Regions from separate parts of the Ensifer sp. NPDC090286 genome, predicted to be linked through region 1. Evidence: predicted binding sites of a transcription regulator. Region 1 holds the regulator's gene; each other region holds the start of a gene.
What was found. Region 1 encodes PhoB, which activates phosphate uptake and scavenging genes when phosphate is short. Its sites were predicted from a motif close to TGTCATNNANCTGTCAT; they were not measured.

Region 1 (5,582 bases):
CGCGATCGTGCGGCCGTGGAAAGCGCCCTCAAAGGTGATGACGTGGAATTTCTCCGGGTGACCCTTGGAGAAGTGGTAACGCCGTGCCGTCTTGATGGCGCATTCCAGCGCTTCCGCACCCGAATTGGTGAAAAACACCTTGTCGGCAAAGGTCACGGCCGTCAGCCGGCGACCGAGGCTTTCCTGGCCCGCAATCTCATAGAGGTTGGACAGGTGCCAAACCTTGTCGGCCTGCGCCTTCAGCGCTTCGACGAGGTGGGGATGCGCGTGGCCGAGCGAGTTCACGGCAACGCCGGCGCCGAAATCGAGATAACGCGTACCGTCTTCAGCGATCAGCCAGGCGCCCTCTCCTCGCTCGAAACGCAACGGCGCGCGCATGTAGGTATCGTAAAGCGGCGTTGTTGCAGTCATGCGAGGCTCTCCTTCACTCCAGATCGACATCGATCCCGCGCCTCACGCGGTCCGATAAAAATCAAAAATGCCGCCTTTCGGCGGCGCAGGCACTATTCCCATTTCGCGCTGCAATGTCAACAAAACCAAGCCTTGCAGCGCAACATGAAGGATCGATTCCTGGCAGCAGAAAAATCGTCCGGGAGGGCTTGCAAAAATGCAACGCCGGCCGAGCAAGTTGGGGAAAACTACGAAATCGATTCGGCCTGATTCCCGGGACTCTTGCCACAGAGTCCAGCGGTCAGTACGTTAACATTCAATTACTAGACGCATGCGGCGGACCTAGTCACCAAAAGAGTTATCGCGTTTGCAACCCCGGGGTTCAGCCGGGGTGCGGTGAGGGATTCTGCCATCCCCAACGCTGAGAACGGAGAGTGCAGAAATGAACTGGACTGACGAGCGGGTGGAGAAACTGAAGAAGCTTTGGTCCGAGGGCCTGAGCGCGAGCCAGATCGCGGCACAGCTCGGCGGCGTCAGCCGTAACGCTGTCATCGGCAAGGTTCACCGCCTGAGCCTGCCAGGTCGCGCCAAGGCCGGCGGCAGCACCACGACGGCGGCCCGTCCGAAGCGCCCGACTTCGGCACCGCGTGCGCCGAACTACGCTTCGCGCGTTTCGGCCCGCCCGGTTGCACGCACGGCCGGCGCTGTCGTTCTCAAGGAAGAAATCGAAGTCGATCTCGTTGCCGAGCAGGATTTCAGCACCCGGACCGACGTTGTCGTGCCGATGTCGCGCCGCCTCGAGCTGACCCAGCTCACCGAGCGCACCTGCAAGTGGCCGATCGGCGACCCGCTGAAGGAAGAGTTTCACTTCTGCGGCAACGATTCCCCGGAATCCTCGCCTTACTGCACCTTCCATGCGCGGCTGGCCTACCAGCCGTCGGGCGAGCGCCGCAGGGCCCGCTAAGAAGCCGGACAGCATCAATAAAAAAGGGGCCGATCGGCCCCTTTTTTTGTTGGAGACTTCCGGATCTGTCAGCTTTCGAGCGAATAGCCGGCTCCGCGAACGGTGCGGATAACGTCCGGCATGTTCGAGAAATTCAGAGCCTTGCGCAGGCGACCGACATGCACGTCGACGGTGCGTTCGTCGACATAGATGTCATGGCCCCACACGCCGTCCAGAAGCTGCGAGCGCGAGAAGACGCGGCCCGGCGAGGACATCAGGAACTCCAGAAGACGGAACTCGGTCGGGCCGAGGCGCACTTCGCGGCTGCGGCGGTGAACGCGGTGGGTCTCGCGGTCGAGTTCGATGTCGCCGCAGCGAAGCAGCGTCGACAGCACCTCGGGCTTTGCCCGGCGCAGCATCGCCTTGACGCGCGCCATCAGCTCCGGAGTGGAGAATGGCTTGACCACATAGTCATCGGCGCCGGTCGCCAGACCCCGGACGCGCTCGCTTTCCTCGCCGCGCGCCGTCAGCATGATGATCGGCAGGCGCTCCGTCTCCGGGCGCTGGCGCAGCCGGCGGCAAAGTTCGATGCCGGAAACACCGGGCAGCATCCAGTCGAGGATGAGCAGGTCGGGCAGCCGCTCCTGAAGCCGGATCTCCGCCTCGTCGCCCCTGAGGATCGTGTCGACGTCGAAGCCCTCGGCTTCCAGATTGTAACGCAGCAGAACGCTCAGCGCCTCTTCGTCTTCGACTACGGCGATTTTTGGCAACATCAGGTAACGTCTCCTTACCGCGGGCGACCCTTGGGCTCATCGGCCCGGCCGGCGCTCAGACACTCTAAATCTGGAGCACGTCCGCCGATTTCAAAGGCGGGGCGAAAACCGCGTGCTTCAGATACAGGAATTCGGGGCCGCGACCGAAGCCGCGACCGGATCAAATTTCAAAGGGCATGCATGCTTACGGCGCGCTCGGCGCTCAGTCGTTGACCGAGCCCAGCGTCGACGTGGTGTCATCCTTCGGACGCTCGCCTTCCGGCTGAGCACCCGTCGCCATGTAATAGATCGTCTCGGCGATGTTGGTCGCGTGGTCGCCGATGCGCTCGATGTTCTTGGCGCAGAACAGAAGATGCGTGCAGGGCGTGATGTTGCGCGGATCTTCCATCATGTAGGTCAGCAGCTCGCGGAACAGCGAGGTGTAGATCGCATCGATCTCCTCGTCGCGCTCGCGGATGCTGTTGGCCTTCTCGGGCGAGCGCGAGGCGTAGACGTCGAGCACTTCCTTGAGCTGGACGAGAGCAAGCTCCGCCAGGTGCTCCAGGCCGCGGGCGAGCTTGCGCGGAATGCCGGATCCGGCAACCGCGATCACGCGCTTGGCGGTGTTCTTGCCGAGATCGCCGACGCGTTCCAGATCGGAGGCGATGCGGATCGATCCCATGATCTCGCGCAGGTCGGCGGCGACCGGCTGGCGCTTGGCGATGGTGACGATCGCCTTCTCGCCGATCTGGCGCTCGGCGTCGTCGAGAACGGTGTCGTCCGAGATCACCTTCTGCGCGAGAGCGAGGTCGGAATTGACCAGCGCGCGAACGGATTCGGCGACCATCTGCTCGGCGAGACCGCCCATCTCCGAGATGCGGCGCGTCAGGTACTTCAGTTCTTCGTCATAGGCGGACATGATATGCATGGACATGATCGTCGATCCTTACGGGCGCTTTGCAGTTACTGTTGCAGCCTTATGCGGCCTCAGCCGAAGCGGCCCATGATGTAATCCTGGGTGCGCTGGTCATCCGGATTGGTGAACATCTTGTCGGTGTCGTTCTCCTCGACGAGATTGCCGAGGTGGAACATGGCGGTGCGCTGCGAAACGCGGGCGGCCTGCTGCATCGAGTGGGTCACGATGACAATCGTGAAGTTCGTGCGCAGTTCGTGGATGAGTTCTTCAACCTTGGCCGTCGCGATCGGATCGAGCGCCGAGCAGGGCTCGTCCATCAGGATGACTTCCGGGCTGACGGCGACGGCACGGGCGATGCAGAGGCGCTGCTGCTGACCACCGGAAAGGCCAGTGCCCGGCTCCTGAAGACGATCCTTTACCTCGTTCCACAGACCGGCCTTCTGCAGGCTGGTCTCGACCACTTCGTCAAAGTCGGCCTTGGTGCGGGCAAGTCCGTGGATGCGCGGACCGTAGGCGACGTTGTCGTAGATCGACTTCGGGAAAGGATTCGGCTTCTGGAAGACCATGCCGACGCGGGCGCGCAGTTCGACGACGTCGATCGTCGGGTCGTAGATGTCGTCCTCGTCGAGCGTGATCTTGCCGGTGACGCGGCAGTTCTCGATCGTGTCGTTCATGCGGTTCAGCGTGCGCAGGAAGGTCGACTTGCCGCAACCCGAAGGACCGATCAGCGCCGTGACGGTGTTCTCGCGGATGTTGAGGTTGACGTCGAAAAGCGCGCGCTTCTCGCCGTAATAGACCGACACATCCTTGCCGATCATCTTGTAGGGCACGGTGTTCATTTTCTGATCCAGGGCCTTCTCGACTGCTGCTTCTGACATGATGTTCATAGTAATTACCTCACTACCAGCGGCGCTCAAAGCGACGTCGCAACAGAATGGCTCCAAGGTTCATGACGACCAGGAAGATGAGAAGAATGATGATTGCACCGGAGGTGCGCTCGACGAAGGCGCGTTCCGCCTCGTTGGCCCACATGTAGATCTGCACCGGCAGCGCCGTCGACGGTTCCATCGGCGAACCGGGAAAATCGACGACGAAGGCAACCATGCCGATCAGGAGCAACGGCGCGGTTTCGCCAAGCGCATGGGCAAGACCGATGATGGTGCCGGTCAGGATGCCGGGCATGGCGAGCGGCAGCACGTGGTGGAAGATGGTCTGCATCTTCGACGCACCGAGCCCGAGGGCCGCCGAGCGGATCGACGGCGGGACCGCCTTCAATGCCGCGCGGGTGGCGATGATGATCGTCGGAAGCGTCATCAGCGTCAGCACGAAGCCGCCGACGACGGCTGCCGAGCGCGGCATGCCGGCGAAGTTGATGAAGACGGCAAGGCCTAAGAGACCGTAGACGATCGACGGAACGGCCGCGAGGTTGTTGATGTTGACCTCGATCAGGTCGGTCAGCCGGTTCTTCGGCGCAAACTCCTCGAGGTAGATCGAGGCGGCGACGCCGATGGGAAGCGACAGCACCAGCACGATCAGCATCATGTAGAGCGAGCCGAGGGCAGCGACGCCGACGCCTGCCGCTTCAGGACGGCTGGAGGCGCCGAAGGTGAAGATGCCGGTGTTGAAGCTCTTCTTCAGGATGCCGGCGCTCGCCAGCTCGTTCATCCAGGTGACCTGCTGGTCCTTGACCTTGCGCTTGCCCTCATCGACCGAGAGATCGATCTGGCCCTTGAAGGCGGAGTCGATGTTGGCTTCGGCCAGCAGGGTGACCGGAACCGTCTTGCCGATGATCGACGGGTCGGCGACGACCATGTCGCGCAGCAGCGTGCGGGAGCTGGCGGAAACCATGTCGGTCGCCTGCTTGACCTGCGGCCGCTTGGTGGCGTCGATACCGAGCTGCTTGACGAGCGCGTCGCGCACCAGCAGCGGGTAGTTGGCGGTCATCAGCACCTTGCCGTCGGTCGCGCGTTCGCCCTTGGGATCGATGACCTTTTCGGTGAACTCGATCGGCAGCGTGATCGTCGTCTGCTGGAATGCGGTGTAGCCGTTGGAAAAGACGGTCCACAGCAGCAATGCCAGGAAGAAGAGACCAGTGCTGATCGCGGCCATGCCGTAAAAGCGGAACCGGCGCTCGGCAGCATAGCGACGCTTGATGCCGATATCGCGCTTGGCGGATGCGGGACGGGCGGAGATCCGGACGGTCGGGGAAGCGATGTCGGTCATTCGTACTGTTCCCGGTATTTGCGCACGATGTAGAGCGCGTAAATGTTGAGGCCGAGCGTGATGACGAAGAGCGTGATGCCCAGCGCGAAGGCCACCAGCGTCTGCGGCGAGGTGAACTCGAGGTCACCCGTCAGCTGGTTGACAATCTTCACCGTCACCGTCGTCATCGGCTCGAAAGGATTGATCTGCATGCGGGCCGCCACACCGGCTGCCAGCACCACGATCATGGTCTCGCCGACGGCGCGCGAGGCGGTCAGCAGCAACGCGCCGACGATGCCGGGAAGAGCGGCGGGAAGGATCACCTTCTTGACCGTTTCCGAGCGGGTGGCGCCAAGGCCGAGCGAGCCGTCACGCAGGG
Region 2 (5,582 bases), on a different contig from region 1:
ACGTGCTCGGCAATGCCAACTGGGGCATCGCCGGCACCTACCTCGCCGACTGGGTTTCCTATGAGGTGCGCCCGGAAATCCACGTCGCCCCCGACCGGACGATGCGCCTCAACTATCAGCGCAATTCGCCGCTCGGACCCAATCCCAATCCGGATTGGGTGGAACTCGACAGGCAGACGGTAACGCGCCAGGTCGAAATACCGGCCGCCGCCACGCAGGCGGTCAAGCCGAAGGCTAGCTCGTCCTTCAGCTTCATGGCCCCCGGTTCCGCGCTCGGCGGCACGGCCGCTGCCGAAACGCAGACCCGTGTCGAAACACGGACAGAAGAAGTCCTGACGCGCGTCGTCGTCACCTACAACCGTTCGACCAGAATCGAGATCGCCGATGGCCTCGTAAAAGCGACCCATGGCGGCGACACGCTTGTCATGGCCGTCGACGGCGCCGACACGGTGCGGCCACAGGGCGTATTGCCCGCCTGGGCGACACAGAAGCGGCCCGGCGAAAAGATCGTGCTTGCGTTCGGCGCCACCGGCTGGGCGGAAGTCGAAGGCGACGAGGTTTCCGTCCGAAACCGCTTCTTCGGCTGGGCGAACTTCCTTTTCGACACCAACTCGCCCTTCTTCGGCAAAAGCTATGGCGAGGTCGCCTCGCTCGTCACATCAGGCGAGCGCATCGATCCGGCCCGTTCCAACCTGTCGCTTGCCTGGAACAACATCCTCTATAACGCCGAGTGGCAGCATCTGGATGTCTGGACGAAGTTGCTGCAGACCGTCGTCATGGCCTTCGTCGGCACGCTCTTTGCATCGCTGATCGCCTTCCCGCTCTGCTTCCTGGCCGCCCGCAACATCACCCCGAGTTTCCTGACCAACCAGGTGGTCAAGCGCTTCTTCGACTTCCTGCGATCGGTGGACATGTTCATCTGGGCACTGTTCTTCACCCGCGCCTTCGGCCCCGGACCGCTTGCCGGCATCTCGGCGATCTTCTTCACCGACACCGGTACGCTCGGAAAACTCTATTCCGAAGCGCTGGAAAACATCGATGACAAGCAGCGCGAGGGGGTGAAGTCGGTCGGGGCGACGCCGCTTGCGGTGCAACGCTTCGGCGTGCTTCCGCAGGTGTTGCCGGTCTTTGCCAGCCAGGCGCTTTATTTCTGGGAATCGAACACCCGTTCAGCAACGATCATCGGCGCCGTCGGCGCCGGCGGCATCGGGCTCAAACTCTGGGAAGCGATGCGTACCAATTCCGATTGGGAAAATGTCGCCTATATGGTGCTTCTGATCTTGCTGGTTGTCTTTATTTTCGACAGCATCTCGAACGCGTGCCGTTCGCGCCTGATGGGCAGCAAGGCACATTGACGACAGCCAAGCATTTGCGTGTCCGCCATCATGATGTTGTCATGGAAATCGGTTAGCTGCGCATCGCATCCCGCAAACAATCGACCCGCCGCCCTGGCGGACCGGTCGCTACAAGAAAGTGAAGACCGTGCGTTATGCCATCTATTTCGCGCCGCCGGCGGACAGCCGGCTGTCGCAGGTCGCGTCCCGTTGGCTTGGGCGCGATGCCTTTACCGGCGAAGACCTCACGCTTCCGACGATCACCGGGATTGATGAAGAAACGCAACGCGCACTGACGGCCGACCCGCGGCGCTACGGTTTTCACGGCACGCTGAAGGCGCCTTTCGAACTTGCCGAAGGCCGGGACGAAGACGAGCTTCTCAGTATTTTCGAGTGCTTTGCCGCCGACCTCGACCCGTTCGAGATCCCCGAGATCGTGCTGCACCAGTTGGGCCCGTTCTTCGCCCTCGTGCCGTCCGCGCCTTGCGCCGACCTGCAAGATTTGGCGGAAGACGCCGTTCACCGCTTCGACCCGTTCCGCGCGCCGCTGTCGGACGCCGACTTTGCCCGCCGAAAGCCAAACAGCCTGCCGGAGCGCCAGAGGCGCTACCTCAGAGAATGGGGCTATCCCTATGTTTTCGAAGAGTTCCAGTTCCACCTTACCTTAACCGGCCCGGTACCCACGGAAACCAGCGGCGTGATGCGTACCGCGCTCGAAACCAACTTTGCCGAGCATATCGGCAAGCCACTTCACGTTACGTCAGTCGCGCTCTTCGTCGAACCGGAGCGCGGCGCACCCTTTACTGTCCGCTCCCTGCTGCCGCTCGGCAGCGACACCCAACGAAAGATCGCATGAGATGAGCAAAGAACAGGTTTTGACCAACGCCCGCATCGTCCTCGAGGATAGCATCCTCGATGGTTCGGTGCTGATCCGCGACGGCAAGATTGCCGATATCTCCGCGGGCACGGTTGCCAGCGGCGAGGACTTCGAAGGCGACTATCTGATCCCCGGCCTCATCGAACTGCACACCGACCACCTCGAAGCCCATTACTCGCCGCGCCCCGGCGTGCGCTGGCTGAAGATCGCGGCGATCCAGGCCCATGATGCCCAGGTGGTCACCTCCGGTATCACCACGGTCTTCGACTGCCTGCGTCTTGGCTCCGACGAGGACGGCGGCTTCCAGAAGGGCGAGATGCGCAGCATGGCCGACGCGCTGGCACAGGCCAAGGAAGAGGGGCGCCTGCGCGCCGATCACCTGATCCACCTGCGCTGCGAGGTCTCGACCTCCGACGTGCTCGATCACTACGAGGACTTCCAGAACGACCCGCAGGTCAAGCTGGTCTCGCTGATGGACCATGCGCCGGGTCAGCGGCAGTTCCAGACGATGGACCAGTACACGCTCTACTACAAAGCCAAGCGCGGCTACTCGGACGAGGAATTCGCGCGCTTCGTCGAGCGGCAGCAGGCATTGTCGGCCAAATATGCCGGTCCGCACCGCACCGCGCTCGCCGAGGCCTGTGCGGCCCGCGGCATCACCATCGCCAGCCATGACGACGCCACCGTCGACCACGTCGAGGAATCGATCGGCTTCGGTATCAAGCTTGCGGAGTTCCCGACGAGCTTCGAGGCCGCCGAGGCGTCGCACCGCGCGGGTCTCAGCGTGTTGATGGGCGCGCCGAACATCGTGCGCGGCAAGTCACACTCCGGCAACATCGCCGCCCGCGATCTCGCCGAGCGCGGCGTGCTCGACGTGCTGTCGTCGGACTATGTGCCGTTCAGCCTGATCCACGCCCCCTTCGTGCTCTCCGACGAACTCGATGCCGTCGACCTGCCGAAGGCAATCGCCATGGTGACGTCGACGCCGGCGCGCACCGTCGGTCTCGATGACCGCGGTCGCATCGCGGTTGGCCTTCGCGCCGATATCGCCCGCGTGCACCGCAAGGAAGGCATCCCGGTCGTGCGCTCCGTCTGGCGCGAAGGACGGCGTGTCGCATGAGCGCGACCGAAAAGGGCGGCGCGCTCGTCGTCGTCGTCGGACCGAGCGGCGCCGGCAAGGACAGCGTCATGGGCTTCGCCGCTCGGCACTTTGCCGATTGTCACGACGTGCATTTCGTCCGCCGCGTCATCACCCGTCCGTCGGATGCCGGCAGTGAAGTGCATGAAAGCGTCTCGGAAGACGAGTTCGTCGAGATGCAGAAGGACGGCGCCTTCGCCGTCTTCTGGGATGCGCATGGGCTGAAATACGGCATCCCCGCCGTCGTGCTCAGGAATGTCAGGGACGGCATGACGGCGATCGTCAATGGCAGCCGCGGTGCCCTGCCGGCGTTCCGCGAAGCCTTCGGCGAGATCGCCGTCGTCGTTGTCACAGCCGAGACGCCGGTGCTTGCAAAACGGCTTGCCGAGCGCGGTCGCGAGAGTGAAGAGGAAGTTTTGCGACGCCTTAGCCGCCAGGCGCCTGACGTCACCTCAGGCCCCGATGTCAGCGTCATCGACAACAGCGGGCGCCTCGACATTGCCGGAAACCGCTTCGTCGAGGTGGTCGAACGGCTGCGCGCAAAGGCGGATCACGCGGTTTAGCGTGAACCACGTTCGCGGCCCGGCAGGCTTGCGAGTCGCGGGCACGCATCGCGATCTCCATTCCAAGGACAGGCGAAGGCTCCGAACCTCAGGGTTCGGAGCCTTTTCTTTTTACCTGCCGTGATGACGAACCCGCGAGAAGAAATTCCAGAGAAATCAGAGTTCTACGGCCATTTTCTCAAAGCTCCCGCTCCGCTTCGCTCGGCCGAGCGCCCTTTCCTTTTCCGCAGGCTCCATAAATTTCCCCTTGTGGAGCAAACTAATATGTATATACATTATATCCAGTGGAGGCGACCTGATGAACGAATTCTCGACCCGCAAGCCAGCATCCGGCATTTGGCGCAATGTGCGCCTCGTGACGCTTGGCGAATCCGTTGACGGTCTTGGCCTCGTCGAGAATGCGGCCGTGGCGGTAGTCGATGGGCGGATCGCCTATGCCGGGCCGGAGAACGGGCTGCCCGCCGAACTCGCACGCAGACTCGAAACGACGGACTGCCAGGGCCGCGTCATGACGCCCGCCCTCATCGACTGCCACACCCATCTCGTGCACGGCGGCAACCGCGCCCGCGAATTCCAGATGCGCCTCGAAGGCGCCACCTATGAAGAAATTGCCCGCGCCGGCGGCGGCATCGTTTCCTCGGTCAAGGCAACCAATGCACTGACCGTCGACCAGCTTGTCGAAAGCGCCCTGCCGCGCCTCGACACACTTCTTGCCGAAGGCGTCTCGACCGTCGAAATCAAATCCGGCTACGGCCTCAACGTCACGGCCGAACTCAACATGCTGCGCGCCGCCCGCAAACTCGAAACGCTGCGGCCGGTGCGCGTTGTCACGAGCTATCTCGCCGCACACGCAACGCCTGCGGACTACAAGGGCCGCAACGGCGACTACATCACCGAGGTCGTGCTGCCCGGCCTCGACGCAGCGCATTCCGAACGCCTTGTCGATGCGGTCGACGGTTTCTGCGAGGGCATTGCCTTTTCGACCACCGAGATCGCCCGCGTCTTCGACCGCGCCAAGACACTAGGCCTGCCGGTCAAGCTGCACGCAGAACAGCTCTCCAACCTTGGTGGCGCAAAGCTCGCGGCCTCTTACGGCGCGCTCTCGGCCGACCACCTCGAATATCTCGACGCAGAAGGCGCTGCAGCTCTTGCGAAGTCAGGCACGGTCGCCGTGCTCTTGCCCGGCGCCTTCTATGCGCTGCGCGAAGAGCGCCTGCCGCCGGTCCAGGCCTTGCGTGATGCCGGCGCGCGGATCGCGATCGCCACCGACTGCAATCCCGGTACCTCTCCGCTGACCTCGCTGCTTCTCACCATGAACATGTCGGCGACGTTCTTCCGGCTGACGGTGGCCGAATGCCTTGCCGGTGCAACGCGCGAAGCCGCCCGCGCGCTTGGCCTGCTGGCCGAAACCGGCACGGTCGAAGTCGGCAAGTCCGCCGATCTGGCAATCTGGAACATCGAGGATCCGGCCGAGCTCGTCTACCGCATCGGCTTCAATCCGCTTCATGAACGCATCTTTAGAGGGCAAAGGACCGGTCAATGACCATCACTCTACACCCGGGCTCCGTGCCCCTCCGCGACCTCGAAACCATCTACTGGACCGGCGAGCCGGCCCGCCTCGATCCGTCTTTTGATGCCGGCATCGACAAGGCCGCGCGCCGCATTGCCGA
Region 3 (5,582 bases), on a different contig from region 1:
ACCCGTCGGTCCTGATCGCTGCCGGCCTTCTTGCCCGCAATGCGGTCGCCAAGGGCCTGAAGTCCAAGCCGTGGGTCAAGACCTCGCTCGCACCAGGATCGCAGGTCGTCGGCGAATACCTCGCCAAGTCGGGCCTGCAGAAGGACCTCGACGCGCTCGGCTTCAACCTCGTGGGCTTCGGCTGCACGACCTGCATCGGCAACTCCGGCCCGCTGCCGGCGCCGATCTCGAAGACGATCAACGACAAGGGCCTGATCGCCGCCGGCGTTCTCTCGGGCAACCGTAACTTCGAAGGCCGTATCTCACCGGACGTCCAGGCGAACTACCTCGCTTCGCCGCCGCTCGTCGTCGCCTACGCGCTTGCAGGTTCCGTCCAGAAGGACCTCACCAACGAGCCGCTCGGCGAGGACAAGGACGGCAAGCCGGTCTTCCTCAAGGACATCTGGCCGACCTCCAAGGAAATCCAGGAGTTCATCTTCAAGTACGTCACCCGCGAACTCTACGCGACCAAGTACGCCGACGTGTTCAAGGGCGACGAAAACTGGCAGGCCGTTCAGGTTCCTCCGGGCCAGACCTACGCCTGGGACGATGGTTCGACCTACGTGCAGAACCCGCCCTATTTCGTCGGCATGGGCAAGTCCGGTTCGGGCATTTCCGATATCAAGGGCGCCCGCGTGCTCGGTCTCTTCGGCGACAAGATCACCACCGACCACATCTCGCCGGCCGGTTCGATCAAGGCTGCCTCGCCGGCTGGTGCCTACCTCATCGGTCATGGCGTCGGCGTTGCCGACTTCAACCAGTACGGTACGCGTCGTGGCAACCATGAGGTGATGATGCGCGGCACGTTTGCCAACATCCGCATCCGCAACCACATGCTCGGCCCGAACGGCAAGGAAGGTGGCTACACCATCCACTATCCGTCGAAGGAAGAGATGTCGATCTACGACGCCGCCATGCAGTACAAGGAAGAGGGCGTTCCGCTCGTCATCTTCGCCGGCGTCGAATACGGCAACGGCTCGTCGCGCGACTGGGCTGCCAAGGGCACCAACCTGCTCGGCGTCAAGGCCGTCATTGCGCAGTCCTTCGAGCGTATCCACCGCTCGAACCTCGTCGGCATGGGCGTCATTCCCTTCGTCTTCGAAGAAGGCACGACCTGGGAATCGCTGGGCCTCAAGGGCGATGAGATCGTCACGATCGAAAACCTCGCCAACGTCCAGCCGCGCGAAAAGCGCATTGCCAAGGTCACCTATGGCGACGGCAGCGTGAAGGACGTGCCGCTGGTCTGCCGTATTGATACGCTGGATGAAGTGACCTACGTCAACAACGGCGGCATCCTGCAGACGGTTCTGCGCGACCTCGCCGCTTAATCGCGCGAGCGCAGACAAGGCTCTCGAGCCGGGACGCCGAAAGGCGCCCCGGCTCTTTCTTTGAGGTGCAACTGCCGCGATCCGGCTGCTGGATCGCACTCACTTGCCACCTCACTCCAACGTGACTTCCCGTTGATGCGGGGGCGTCGTATGTAGTGAACTCCCCCACAAGGAGTAGGCCGACGGCCGGTAACGAAGTGACGCCATGACATCCGCAGACCGTTCTTTCATTCGTCCTGTTGCACTGGCTCTCGGGCTGCTCGCAGCCGCCAGTACCCCCGTCGGGGCGCAGGAGAAACAGGCGGTCAAGGGCGTTGTCGAGCTGTTCACCAGCCAGGGCTGTTCGTCCTGTCCGCCGGCGGATGCGGCGCTGAAGTCGCTGGTCGACGAAGGCGATGTGGTGGCGCTCGCCTATCACGTCGACTACTGGAACTATCTCGGCTGGGCCGACACGCTGGCATCGAAGGAAAACACCGAGCGGCAATATGCCTATGCGCGCATGCTCGGTCGCAACGGCGTCTACACGCCGCAGGCGATCCTGAATGGCCGCGACCATTTGAACGGCGGCAACCTGCAGGCAATCAAGACGCGGCTGGAGACGATGAAGGCGGAAGGCAAGGGGCTTGCCGTTCCCGTCGACGCCAAGATCCTCGGTGAAGAAATCCAGATCACCGTCGGCAGCGGTATCGGCAAGGCCAATGTCGTCGTCGTCTATTTCGATCGCGCCAAGATCGTGAAGATGGAAAAGGGGGAAAACAGCGGCAAGGAAGTCCCCTATTGGCATGCGGTGCGTGACATTCAGACGATCGGCATGTGGGACGGCCAGCCTGCGACCTTCACGCTGCCGGCGACGGTGTTGACCGAGCGCCCCGGAAACAGCGGCTGCGCGATTCTGTTGCAATCGATGAAGGACAAGGAAACGCCGGGCGCCATCATCGGCGCTGCGGCCGTGCTCGCCGGCCCTCAGGGCAAATTGTAGGGACGGCGAAGCGCAAGGGGTTGGTTCGGCCCGGCAGCATCGAGGGGCTGGGGCTGAGGGTTCGAAGTTACCGGACCGAACCGGCCATAACTGCGTTCGGTGAACTCCCGCAGCATGACGATCTGACCGGACATACGGTGGCAACGACTCTGTCCGTCAGCGCCCGCGAGTTTTGCGATGAATTGGGGCGCCGGTTTGACTGAAATGGGGCAGAGGTAAGAAATGACCTCACCGTCCCATGGCTTCCGGCTTGCTTTTCGGCTCGTGTCAGGCACACTGTAATCGTTCTGTCACAACAGAAGGCCGGATTGCCGATGACCGATGAGCCGGATTTGCCGCAAGGCGAGGCGCGCCATCAGCGCGAGACCACTTCCGAAGTGGTCGTCGATCTTCACGAATACAAGAACGCCAAGAACGCTCCCCCCATCACTTTCCATCGCCGCGAACTAGACCAGATCCTATGGGTCTACGGTCGCATGGTCGGCGAAGGCGAGTGGCGGGACTACGCCATCGACCACTTGAGGGACCGCGCGGTCTTCTCGGTGTTCAAACGTTCGGGCGAAATGCCGCTCTACCGGATCGAGAAGAACCCGAAACTGGCCGCGAAGCAGGGCGCCTATAGCGTGCTGAACATTCACGGCACGATCCTGAAACGCGGTCACGAGCTTGCCCAGGTGCTCAAGGTATTCGACAAGGTGCTGAGGCTGGTGGAAACCTGACCACCCGGGAAAGGGTGCTATCAGGGCGCACGCCGACGTCACAGGCGGCAACGGCACGATTTGCCTATGCGCGCTGCGAGCGCGCTTCGCCGACCGAGATCCTTCAGCAAGCGACGATCACTGGTAGAGCGTGTCCGGATAGACGTCTTCCGGCGGGTCGGTCGCCTGCCCCTCGCCAAGCGCGAGCTGCATGATCGTCGTGTCGAGCCAGCGGCCGTGCTTGAAGCCGGTCGCTTTCATCGTGCCCTGGAGTTCGAAGCCGAGCGACCGGTGTACGGCGATCGAGGCCGGATGGGCACCGCCGATCACCGCGACCATCTGGCGGAAGCCGAGCTCCGTGCAACGCCGCACGAGTTCGACCAGCAGCGCCTTGCCGGCACCCTTGCCGCGCGCTTCCGGCGCCAGGTAGATGGAATCCTCGACCAGGAAGCGATAGGCCGTGCGCGTGCGGAAACCGGATGCGTAGGCATAGCCGATGATCGTCCCGCCCTCGTCTACCGCGACCATATAAGGGTAGCCGTTGCCGATGATCGTTTCGAACCGGGCCCGCATCTCCTTTTCGGATGGCGGGTTGATCTCGTAGGTCGCGACACCGTGCAACACGGATTCGCGATAGATCTCGGTGACGACGGGAAGATCGGCCAGGGTGGCGTCGCGCAGGGTCAGGGACATGGCTTTAAACTTGATCCCAAGGTTTCGTCGTCCTTTCACTCCCACGGAGCCCGGACGCTTTCAAGCTGCTTGAAGAAACAAAAAAGGCGGCCGAAGCCGCCTTTTCCGTCTGCTGTTCAGACTTAGTTGTTCCGGTTGCCCATGAACTGGAGCAGGAACATGAACAGGTTGATGAAGTCGAGGTAGAGCGTCAGCGCGCCCATGATCGCCTTGCGGCCGGCAACGGTGCTGTCATCGGCTTCAAAGTACATTTCCTTGATCTTCTGCGTGTCGTAGGCGGTGAGGCCTGCGAAGATCAGCACGCCGATCACGTTGATCGCGAAGGCGAGCGCCGAAGAGCCGAGGAAGATGTTGACGATAGACGCGATGATGACGCCGAACAGACCCATGATCAGGAACGAGCCCATGCCGGACAGGTCCTTCTTCGTGGTGTAGCCGTAAAGCGACAGGGCGCCGAACGAAGCGGCGGTCACGAAGAACGTCTGAACGATGCTCTGGCCGGTGTAGATCACGAAGATCGACGACAGCGACAGACCCATCAGGGCGGCATAGATCCAGAACGTCGTCTGCGCGGCAGAAACGCTCATGCTATTGATGCGGAAGCTCATGAAGAACACGAGTCCCAGCGGCGCCAGCATCACCACCCACTTCAGCGGGCTCGTGTAGATCGCAGCACCGAAGGCAGTCAGCTGGCCATCCGAAAACGCCATCTGGAAGGCCAGGTAGGCCGCGACGCCAGTGATCGCCAGACCAAGCGCCATCAGGTTGTAGACCTTCAGCATGTATGCGCGAAGGCCTTCGTCAATCACGGCACCCGCCTGAGCGCCGGCGGGCGACATTCGGGTTTGGTAATTTCTCAGATCAGCCATTGTTTCCTCATTCAAGCTCCGGTGGATGTTACGGTGTCGGGCGGCGAGTATCGCCCTGGAAGATGAGCTTCCACGCCCAGGCGCCGCTGCGGAGCTCCAGCATGCCTGTGGACAAATATGATGCCGAAACCCGCTGCACACAAGACCCGGCACTCCCGGATTCCGTTGCACCGGACCGATTCAGTCCGGTGCAATAGGGATTTACGGTTAACTCGGCCCGGTCAAAGTTCGCGCAGGACCGGCGCCGCCTTCTGCCCGAGAATGCGCCATGTACCGGCAAGTCCGATGCCGACCGTCATCACCAGCGCCGCCACAACCGTCACGATCGCCACGTCGGGCAGGAAGCTCGACGGCAGCGTCATGATGCGGTTGACGACGAACCAGGCGGCGATACCGCCGGCAAACAGCGCAAAAACGGCGGTTGCAAGACCGAGGATTGCGTATTCGTAGCTGAACGCCTTGATGAGCGTCACCCGCGTTGCGCCCAGCGTCTTCAGGACGACCGCGTCATGGACGCGCGCCCGGTTGCCGGCAGCAAGCGCGCCGGCCAGCACCAGCACGGAAGCGACCAGCGCCACGGCCGCCGCCGCCCGGATCGCCGTTGCCAGCTGCCCGAGCAGACCATTCACAATGTCGAGAGCGTCCTTCACCCGTACGCTGGTGATCGTCGGATAGGCATTGGTGACGGCCTTCAGGACCGCCGCCTCCTCTTCCGGCGTCGCCGACGGATCGATCACCGTCGCCAGCCAGGCATGCGGCGCGCCGGCAAAGGTATTTGGCGAGAACACCATGACGAAGTTGATCGACAGCGATTCCCACTCGACATTGCGGAAATTGGCGATCTTGGCGGTGATGTTGCGGCCGAGCACGTTGACGGTGACCGTATCGCCGATCTTCAGGCTGAGTTCGCCGGCCTCCTCCGACGAGAAGGAAACCAGGGGTTCGCCACTGTAGTCCGCCGGCCACCAGGTGCCCT
Region 4 (5,582 bases), on a different contig from region 1:
TTTTCAATGGTCGCGCTCATACAGGTTTTTTTGCGATTGCGAAAGGGGGGCGCACGCATCAGCGTCGTGGTCAAATGCCGGTAGGCCATGGGTTTGCACTCGCCAGGGGTCTCGCGAACGCCGTTTGGAAAGCTGTTGGCCGCGACCGAATTCCTCATGCAATTGCGGCCGGATCGAGCGTCACGCGCCAGAGTTCCTGGTCCTGCCGGTCCATCAACCGCACCGTCATTTGCTGTGTCTGGCCGTTGATATCGACGATGCCAAAGAATTGCAGGCCGGCCGATGGCGGCAGGTTGCTGTCGATGCCGCCGCCGGACGCCTTGATGAAGCGGACCTCCGGCCCGAAGGTCATGTCGAGCTCCTTCGGCCCGTAGGTGCCGGAATGCAGCGGCCCGGACACGAACTCCCAAAACGGCGTGAAATCCTTGAAGGCGGCGCGACCCGGATCGTAGTGATGCGCGGCGGTGTAATGCACGTCCGCCGTCAGCCAGACGAGATTGTCGATGCCGTTGTCGCGGATGAAGCGCAGAAGATCGGCAAACTCGCGTTCGCGCCCCGTGGGCGGACCGTTGTCGCCATTGGCGATCGCGTCCGAACCGCGCCGGTTGGTGTAATCGTCCCAGACGACGAGACCGATCGGCATGTCGCAGGCGATCACCTTCCAGGTGGCCCGCGAGGCAGCCAGCTCGCGCTTCAGCCAATCGACCTGCCGCCAGCCGAACAGCGCGCCGCCGCCGTCTTCCTGGTTTGCGCCGCGATAGGATCTGAGGTCGACGAAAAACACGTCGAGCAATGGGCCATAGGCGATCTTCCGAAAGATGCGGCCGGGCTGCGTCGCAACGTTGCGGATCGGCGTCATCTCGTTGAACGCTCGTGCCGCCCGCTCGGCATAGACAGCGACATCCTTTTCCGGATAGCGGGCATCGTCGCGAAGGTCGGTCGAGGCCGACCAGTTGTTCAGCACCTCATGGTCGTCCCACTGGTAGAAAGTGGGACAGACGGCGTTCAGCTGCCGCACATGCTCGTCGAGCAGATTGTATTTCCATTGCCCGCGATATTCTTCGAGCGTGCGCGCCACGTCGCGCTTTTCATGCGTCACCACCCGGTTCTTCCAGATGCCGCCGTCGCGAAGCTTGATCTCGTCGGGGATCGGGTTGTCCGCATAGATCGTATCGCCGGAGTGAATGAAGAAGTCCGGCTCGTGCTGGCGCATCGTCGAATAGGTCTTCATGCCGACATCGTCGATGCCCCAGCCCTGCCCGGCGGTATCGCCAGACCAGACGAAGCGGATCGAGCGCTTGCGCAAGGGGGCCGTGCGGAACCGGCCGGTGACCGGCTCGGAGACGCGGTTCACGTCGTAGAGATCCGTGGCGGTGAAGCGATAGAAGATGTCCTGGTCCGGCAGCAACCCATCGAGCGAGCACTTGACCGCACAGTCCGTCTGCGACGTCGCTGTCAGATCGGCAAGGCGAAAGGGATTGGTGAAGCTCTCGGTGGTCGAATATTCGACCGACACCTTCGACGGGCGATCGGCCCGCGCCCAGATCATGCCCGACGACGTGTCGACATCGCCCGATTGCACGCCATGAATGAATTCCGGCCGCCCGTAGCCGCGCGCATAGAACGGCGTCGCGAGACCGGATGAGGCCACGAAGCCCGCGGCACCGGCGGAAAGCAGGAAAGAACGCCTTGAAAGCGTCTTGAGGATATCGGCCAAACAGACCTCCGATTCGGCAGCGCCACCGCGCGTGCCGGACCTTTGGTCATCTGGGTGTCAGCGACGTAACAGGGCCATGAAACTATTTGAACGGTTTGGCGACAGTTCGGTGAAGGTCGGCGCCGGCCGCGGCGACAATGGCACGATGGCAATCGCCACCAATGCTGCTATCAAGGTGACCGTCGTTGACCTCGGTGAACCCAGGCAACGACCCCGCCCCTGCCGCCGATGGCGGCCCCTATTCGACAGGTGATCATCGTGCCCCACGCCGCCAACGTCTCCGTCCGCGACCGCCTGGAACAGATCCTGAGCCGGCTCAACGATCGCCGGCACGCGGAAAAGGCTTTCGTCCGTCTCTACGAAGAGAGCGCGCGCCGCGAGGCCGACGCAGCCGACCGTCGCCGGCAGGAGGGGGACAGCCTTGGGCCGCTCGACGGCAAGATCGTTTCGATCAAGGATCTGCTGGATGTCGCCGGCGAACCGACGCTTGCCGGCTCCATCATTCGCCGCGATGCGCCGCCGGCCCAAAAAGACGCGCTCGTTGTCCAGCGGCTGCGCGCTGCCGGCGCCGTGATTATCGGCAAGACGCATATGACCGAATTCGCCTTCACGGCGGTTGGGCTTAATCCGCACTACCCCGTGCCCGGCAACGCCACCGACGAGCGCCTGATCCCCGGCGGCTCGTCTTCGGGGGCCGGCGTCTCGGCGGCCGAAGGTACCTGCGACATCGCCATCGGCTCCGACACCGGCGGCTCCATCCGCATCCCTGCGGCGCTGAACGGCATCGTCGGCTTCAAGCCGACGGCGAACCGCATCCCGCTCGACGGTGCCTTTCCGCTCTCGCCGGTTCTCGATTCGCTCGGACCGCTCGCCCGGACCGTTGCCGATTGCGTTGCAGCTGACGCCGTGATGGCCGGCGAGCAACCAAAACCGCCCGTCGGCCGTTCGATCGCAGGCCTACGGATCGGCATCCCCCGCGGCAGGTTGTTTGAAGACCTCTCCCCCGAAGTCGCCGATGCCTTCACAGCGAGCCTCGACCGGTTGGAGAAAGCGGGCGCTGAGATCGTCGACTGCACCATCGACGACTTGATCGAGAAACTCGGCGAAGCGACACGCATCGGCTCGATTGCGGGCCTAGAGGCAAGCCGTGTCCACGCCGGCTGGCTGAACGACGAGACCGCCCCCGTTGACGACAGGGTCAAAGTCTCGCTTCGCCGCCGCATCTTGGTGGCCGACGCGGCGATCTCGGATCTGCTGCAAACCCGGCATGCGCTCACCCTCGCCATGGACGAGCGGCTTTCGCCCTATGACCTCATCGCACTGCCGACGACGCCGATTGCCGCCGTGTCGATTGCCAGCGTCGACAACGACGCCAAAGAATACGACCGCGTGGAAAGTCTGCTGCTGCGCAACTGCCAGGTCGCCAACCAGTTCGATCTCACGGCCATTACCCTGCCGATGCCGGGCCTCGTGCGTCCGGCTGGACTGATGCTGGTGGGGAGAAACGGAACCGATGCGACGGTTCTATCCGTCGCTCTTTCGGCCGAAGCGTTGCTGCAGGAAAGCTGAGCAGCAGCCGGCGGTCATGCCACGGATCGTCGGCCTGTAAGCAGGCCGGGGCGGCAGTCGTTATGGACAAGGGTGCCGGAGCGACGACGGGGCCGTCCAAACAGGATCCGCAAAGCCCTGTCCTCTGCAGCCGCGCGCCCGCCTGCGGGCATAGCGTCAACGTTTCAGGGCGCGAAGGATCAGCCAGACGGGCACACCGATGACCAGCAAAATCACCACCCAATGCCAGATAGAAATTGTCATCCTGCGCCTCGCCCCTCGTGCTGGCGACACGCATTCCGAACTCTCTCGAAAAGGTCGACACGTCGCCGGTTAGAATCGGGCGAAGATAGGATGTTTCCTCGCCGATTCGCAACCGATGGTGGATCGGCCCAGAGGGGTAGCCCGCCGGGGAGACGCGCCCTGCTTCAGTGCATCGTTTCGCCGGAGATCTCGTCGCTCAGGATGCGGAAGGCATCTTCAAGGGCAGCGACCAGCACGTCGGTCAGTTCGTCGCCGTCATTGTTCGCGAGATAGAGGGCAACCATCGAATCGGATGGATCGCGGTAATGCTCGATATCGTTTGACATATCATTGTCCTTTATTCGCCGTGTCACATCCCGGCCATTGAGGTGACGATAGGCGAAGGGACTTGCGTAAAGCTGGATGCATGATGTCCGGCAAAGGGCATTCTGCACGCAACGTCGCGTTACTCTCCTTGCGTTCCCTAACGAGGCCGGCCGACAAAGGATAGAGGATAGCGACCTATTTCGCTCGCGCCGGGCGGCCGAGCACGCTAGAGCATGTCGCGGACGAACGGCGCGGGAATGAGCATGTCGAAGAAAACCAAGAGCGACGAAACCGCGGACGTGCAGCGCCTGAAGCTCGATTTCCCTGATATCCATGCGGATCTCATCGCCGGGCGCATCCCGTCGCTGCGCAAGGCGCTTATCGTGGCAGGGCTCAAGGACGAGCGCACGCGCCTCGACAAGCTCAAGAACTCCTGGACCAAGGCAAGCCCGGCCGAGCGTGAAACGTTCCTCAATTGGCTGAGCAGCAACGGCGCCGCCGACGGGCTTGCTCCGCGCGCTCAAATCGATCCACCGCTTGCATCGCCCCCGGCGATTGCCAGCGGTCGCTACCTGCTTCCCGAAACGATCGCCGAAATCCGCGCGATCATGAACCGCCGCCGGATGCGGGCGAACGACATCATGGCCGAGATGGGATTTGCCGGCGACGACCTGTCCCTCACCCGCGCCCTGGCGAAGGGCGCTAGCCTGCGGCTCTCAGTGATTGCCGCGCTGGAAACCTGGCTGCGCAACAACGCGGCGGAATAAACCCACCGGTCAATCGTCCGCTTTCGACGCCCATTTCTCCCCGCTGCAACCCGCATTGCCGGCGCCGCGACCGTTGCGCGCGTTCAACAAAAGAAAATTGCAACTTAAACCTGAGCAGATCCTTGAAAGCACGAAAGCGGTGCTTTATGTTATTGCTCATGGCCCAGAGCAACCACACGTCGATCTTGTGCTACGACCTCGCGCCGGACGCGGACGCCAGACACGCGCTGGAAGAAACCTTCGTGGCCTACGCCGACATGCTGGCGATGCTCGATGAACTCGCCGGCGAAAAGGCGGGCGCCAACCTCGTAACGCTGCATGAACTTGCCTACGAAACGGTCCGGGAGCGCACCGGGCTTCCGGCACGCATGGTCACGCTGGGATTGCGTGACTTCGCGGCAAATCGCGGACAGCAGGCCAATGCCGGCCGGCTGCCGCTGGACGACAAGCTTTTTGCAATCAAGGGACCGTCGGACCTGACCGTCGCCACCGTGCGCGGTCGCGTCGCGATCCCATACGACGTCGCCGGTTATACGTCCGGCACCCTGAATATCTTCGCCGCCCAACTCGTTGCGCAGGACGGCGGCTATCAGATCCACATCGGCGTCACCCCGCATTCCGACCGAACGGAGAAGAAAATGATGACGAATGAAGGCATCCTGTCCCGCATGGGCCGCTTGATCGCCGGTCTCGCCAATGCCGCCGTCGACAAGGCGGAAGGCAGCAACAAGATCGTGATCGTCGAGCAGGCACTCCGCGAAATCGACGCGGCCGCCGAAGAGGCCCGGGTCGATATCGGCCAGGCGCGCGCCGAGGAGTATCGCATCCTCAGCCGCCGCGACGAAATCGGCGCCGATCTCGAAAAGCTGGACGAAAAGATCCGCACCGCAATCTCCGCCGCGCGAGAAGACCTCGCCAAGGCCGGCGTCGCCCGCCAGATCGACCTGGAATCGCAGCTGGCCGCGCTGGACAAGGCGCTC

Region 2: a site for PhoB is predicted at 1,382-1,398, ahead of ACIQUG_RS13355 (DUF1045 domain-containing protein). Genes of this name have one in related genera too.
Region 3: a site for PhoB is predicted at 2,624-2,640, ahead of ACIQUG_RS30015 (DUF2794 domain-containing protein). Genes of this name have one in related genera too.
Region 4: a site for PhoB is predicted at 1,816-1,832, ahead of ACIQUG_RS29585 (alkaline phosphatase D family protein). Genes of this name have one in related genera too.

Annotation. Positions count from the first base shown of each region.
Region 1 is NZ_JBIVYF010000003.1:630,801-636,382, forward strand. It holds gene ACIQUG_RS18240 (aspartate aminotransferase family protein) at 1-411, opposite strand, end outside; gene ACIQUG_RS18245 (GcrA family cell cycle regulator) at 833-1,354, shown strand; gene phoB (phosphate regulon transcriptional regulator PhoB) at 1,423-2,106, opposite strand; gene phoU (phosphate signaling complex protein PhoU) at 2,309-3,022, opposite strand; gene pstB (phosphate ABC transporter ATP-binding protein PstB) at 3,073-3,888, opposite strand; gene pstA (phosphate ABC transporter permease PstA) at 3,902-5,224, opposite strand; gene pstC (phosphate ABC transporter permease subunit PstC) at 5,221-5,582, opposite strand, start outside.
Region 2 is NZ_JBIVYF010000002.1:682,737-688,318, reverse strand. It holds gene phnE (phosphonate ABC transporter, permease protein PhnE) at 1-1,355, shown strand, start outside; gene ACIQUG_RS13355 (DUF1045 domain-containing protein) at 1,483-2,190, shown strand; gene ACIQUG_RS13350 (alpha-D-ribose 1-methylphosphonate 5-triphosphate diphosphatase) at 2,192-3,331, shown strand; gene phnN (phosphonate metabolism protein/1,5-bisphosphokinase (PRPP-forming) PhnN) at 3,328-3,912, shown strand; gene hutI (imidazolonepropionase) at 4,211-5,455, shown strand; gene hutH (histidine ammonia-lyase) at 5,452-5,582, shown strand, end outside.
Region 3 is NZ_JBIVYF010000007.1:220,319-225,900, forward strand. It holds gene acnA (aconitate hydratase AcnA) at 1-1,367, shown strand, start outside; gene ACIQUG_RS30010 (thioredoxin family protein) at 1,573-2,346, shown strand; gene ACIQUG_RS30015 (DUF2794 domain-containing protein) at 2,661-3,065, shown strand; gene ACIQUG_RS30020 (GNAT family N-acetyltransferase) at 3,183-3,737, opposite strand; gene ACIQUG_RS30025 (Bax inhibitor-1/YccA family protein) at 3,860-4,606, opposite strand; gene ACIQUG_RS30030 (ABC transporter permease) at 4,828-5,582, opposite strand, start outside.
Region 4 is NZ_JBIVYF010000007.1:136,186-141,767, forward strand. It holds gene ACIQUG_RS29585 (alkaline phosphatase D family protein) at 155-1,717, opposite strand; gene ACIQUG_RS29590 (amidase) at 1,976-3,286, shown strand; gene ACIQUG_RS29595 (hypothetical protein) at 3,694-3,855, opposite strand; gene ACIQUG_RS29600 (hypothetical protein) at 4,099-4,602, shown strand; gene ACIQUG_RS29605 (PspA/IM30 family protein) at 4,761-5,582, shown strand, end outside.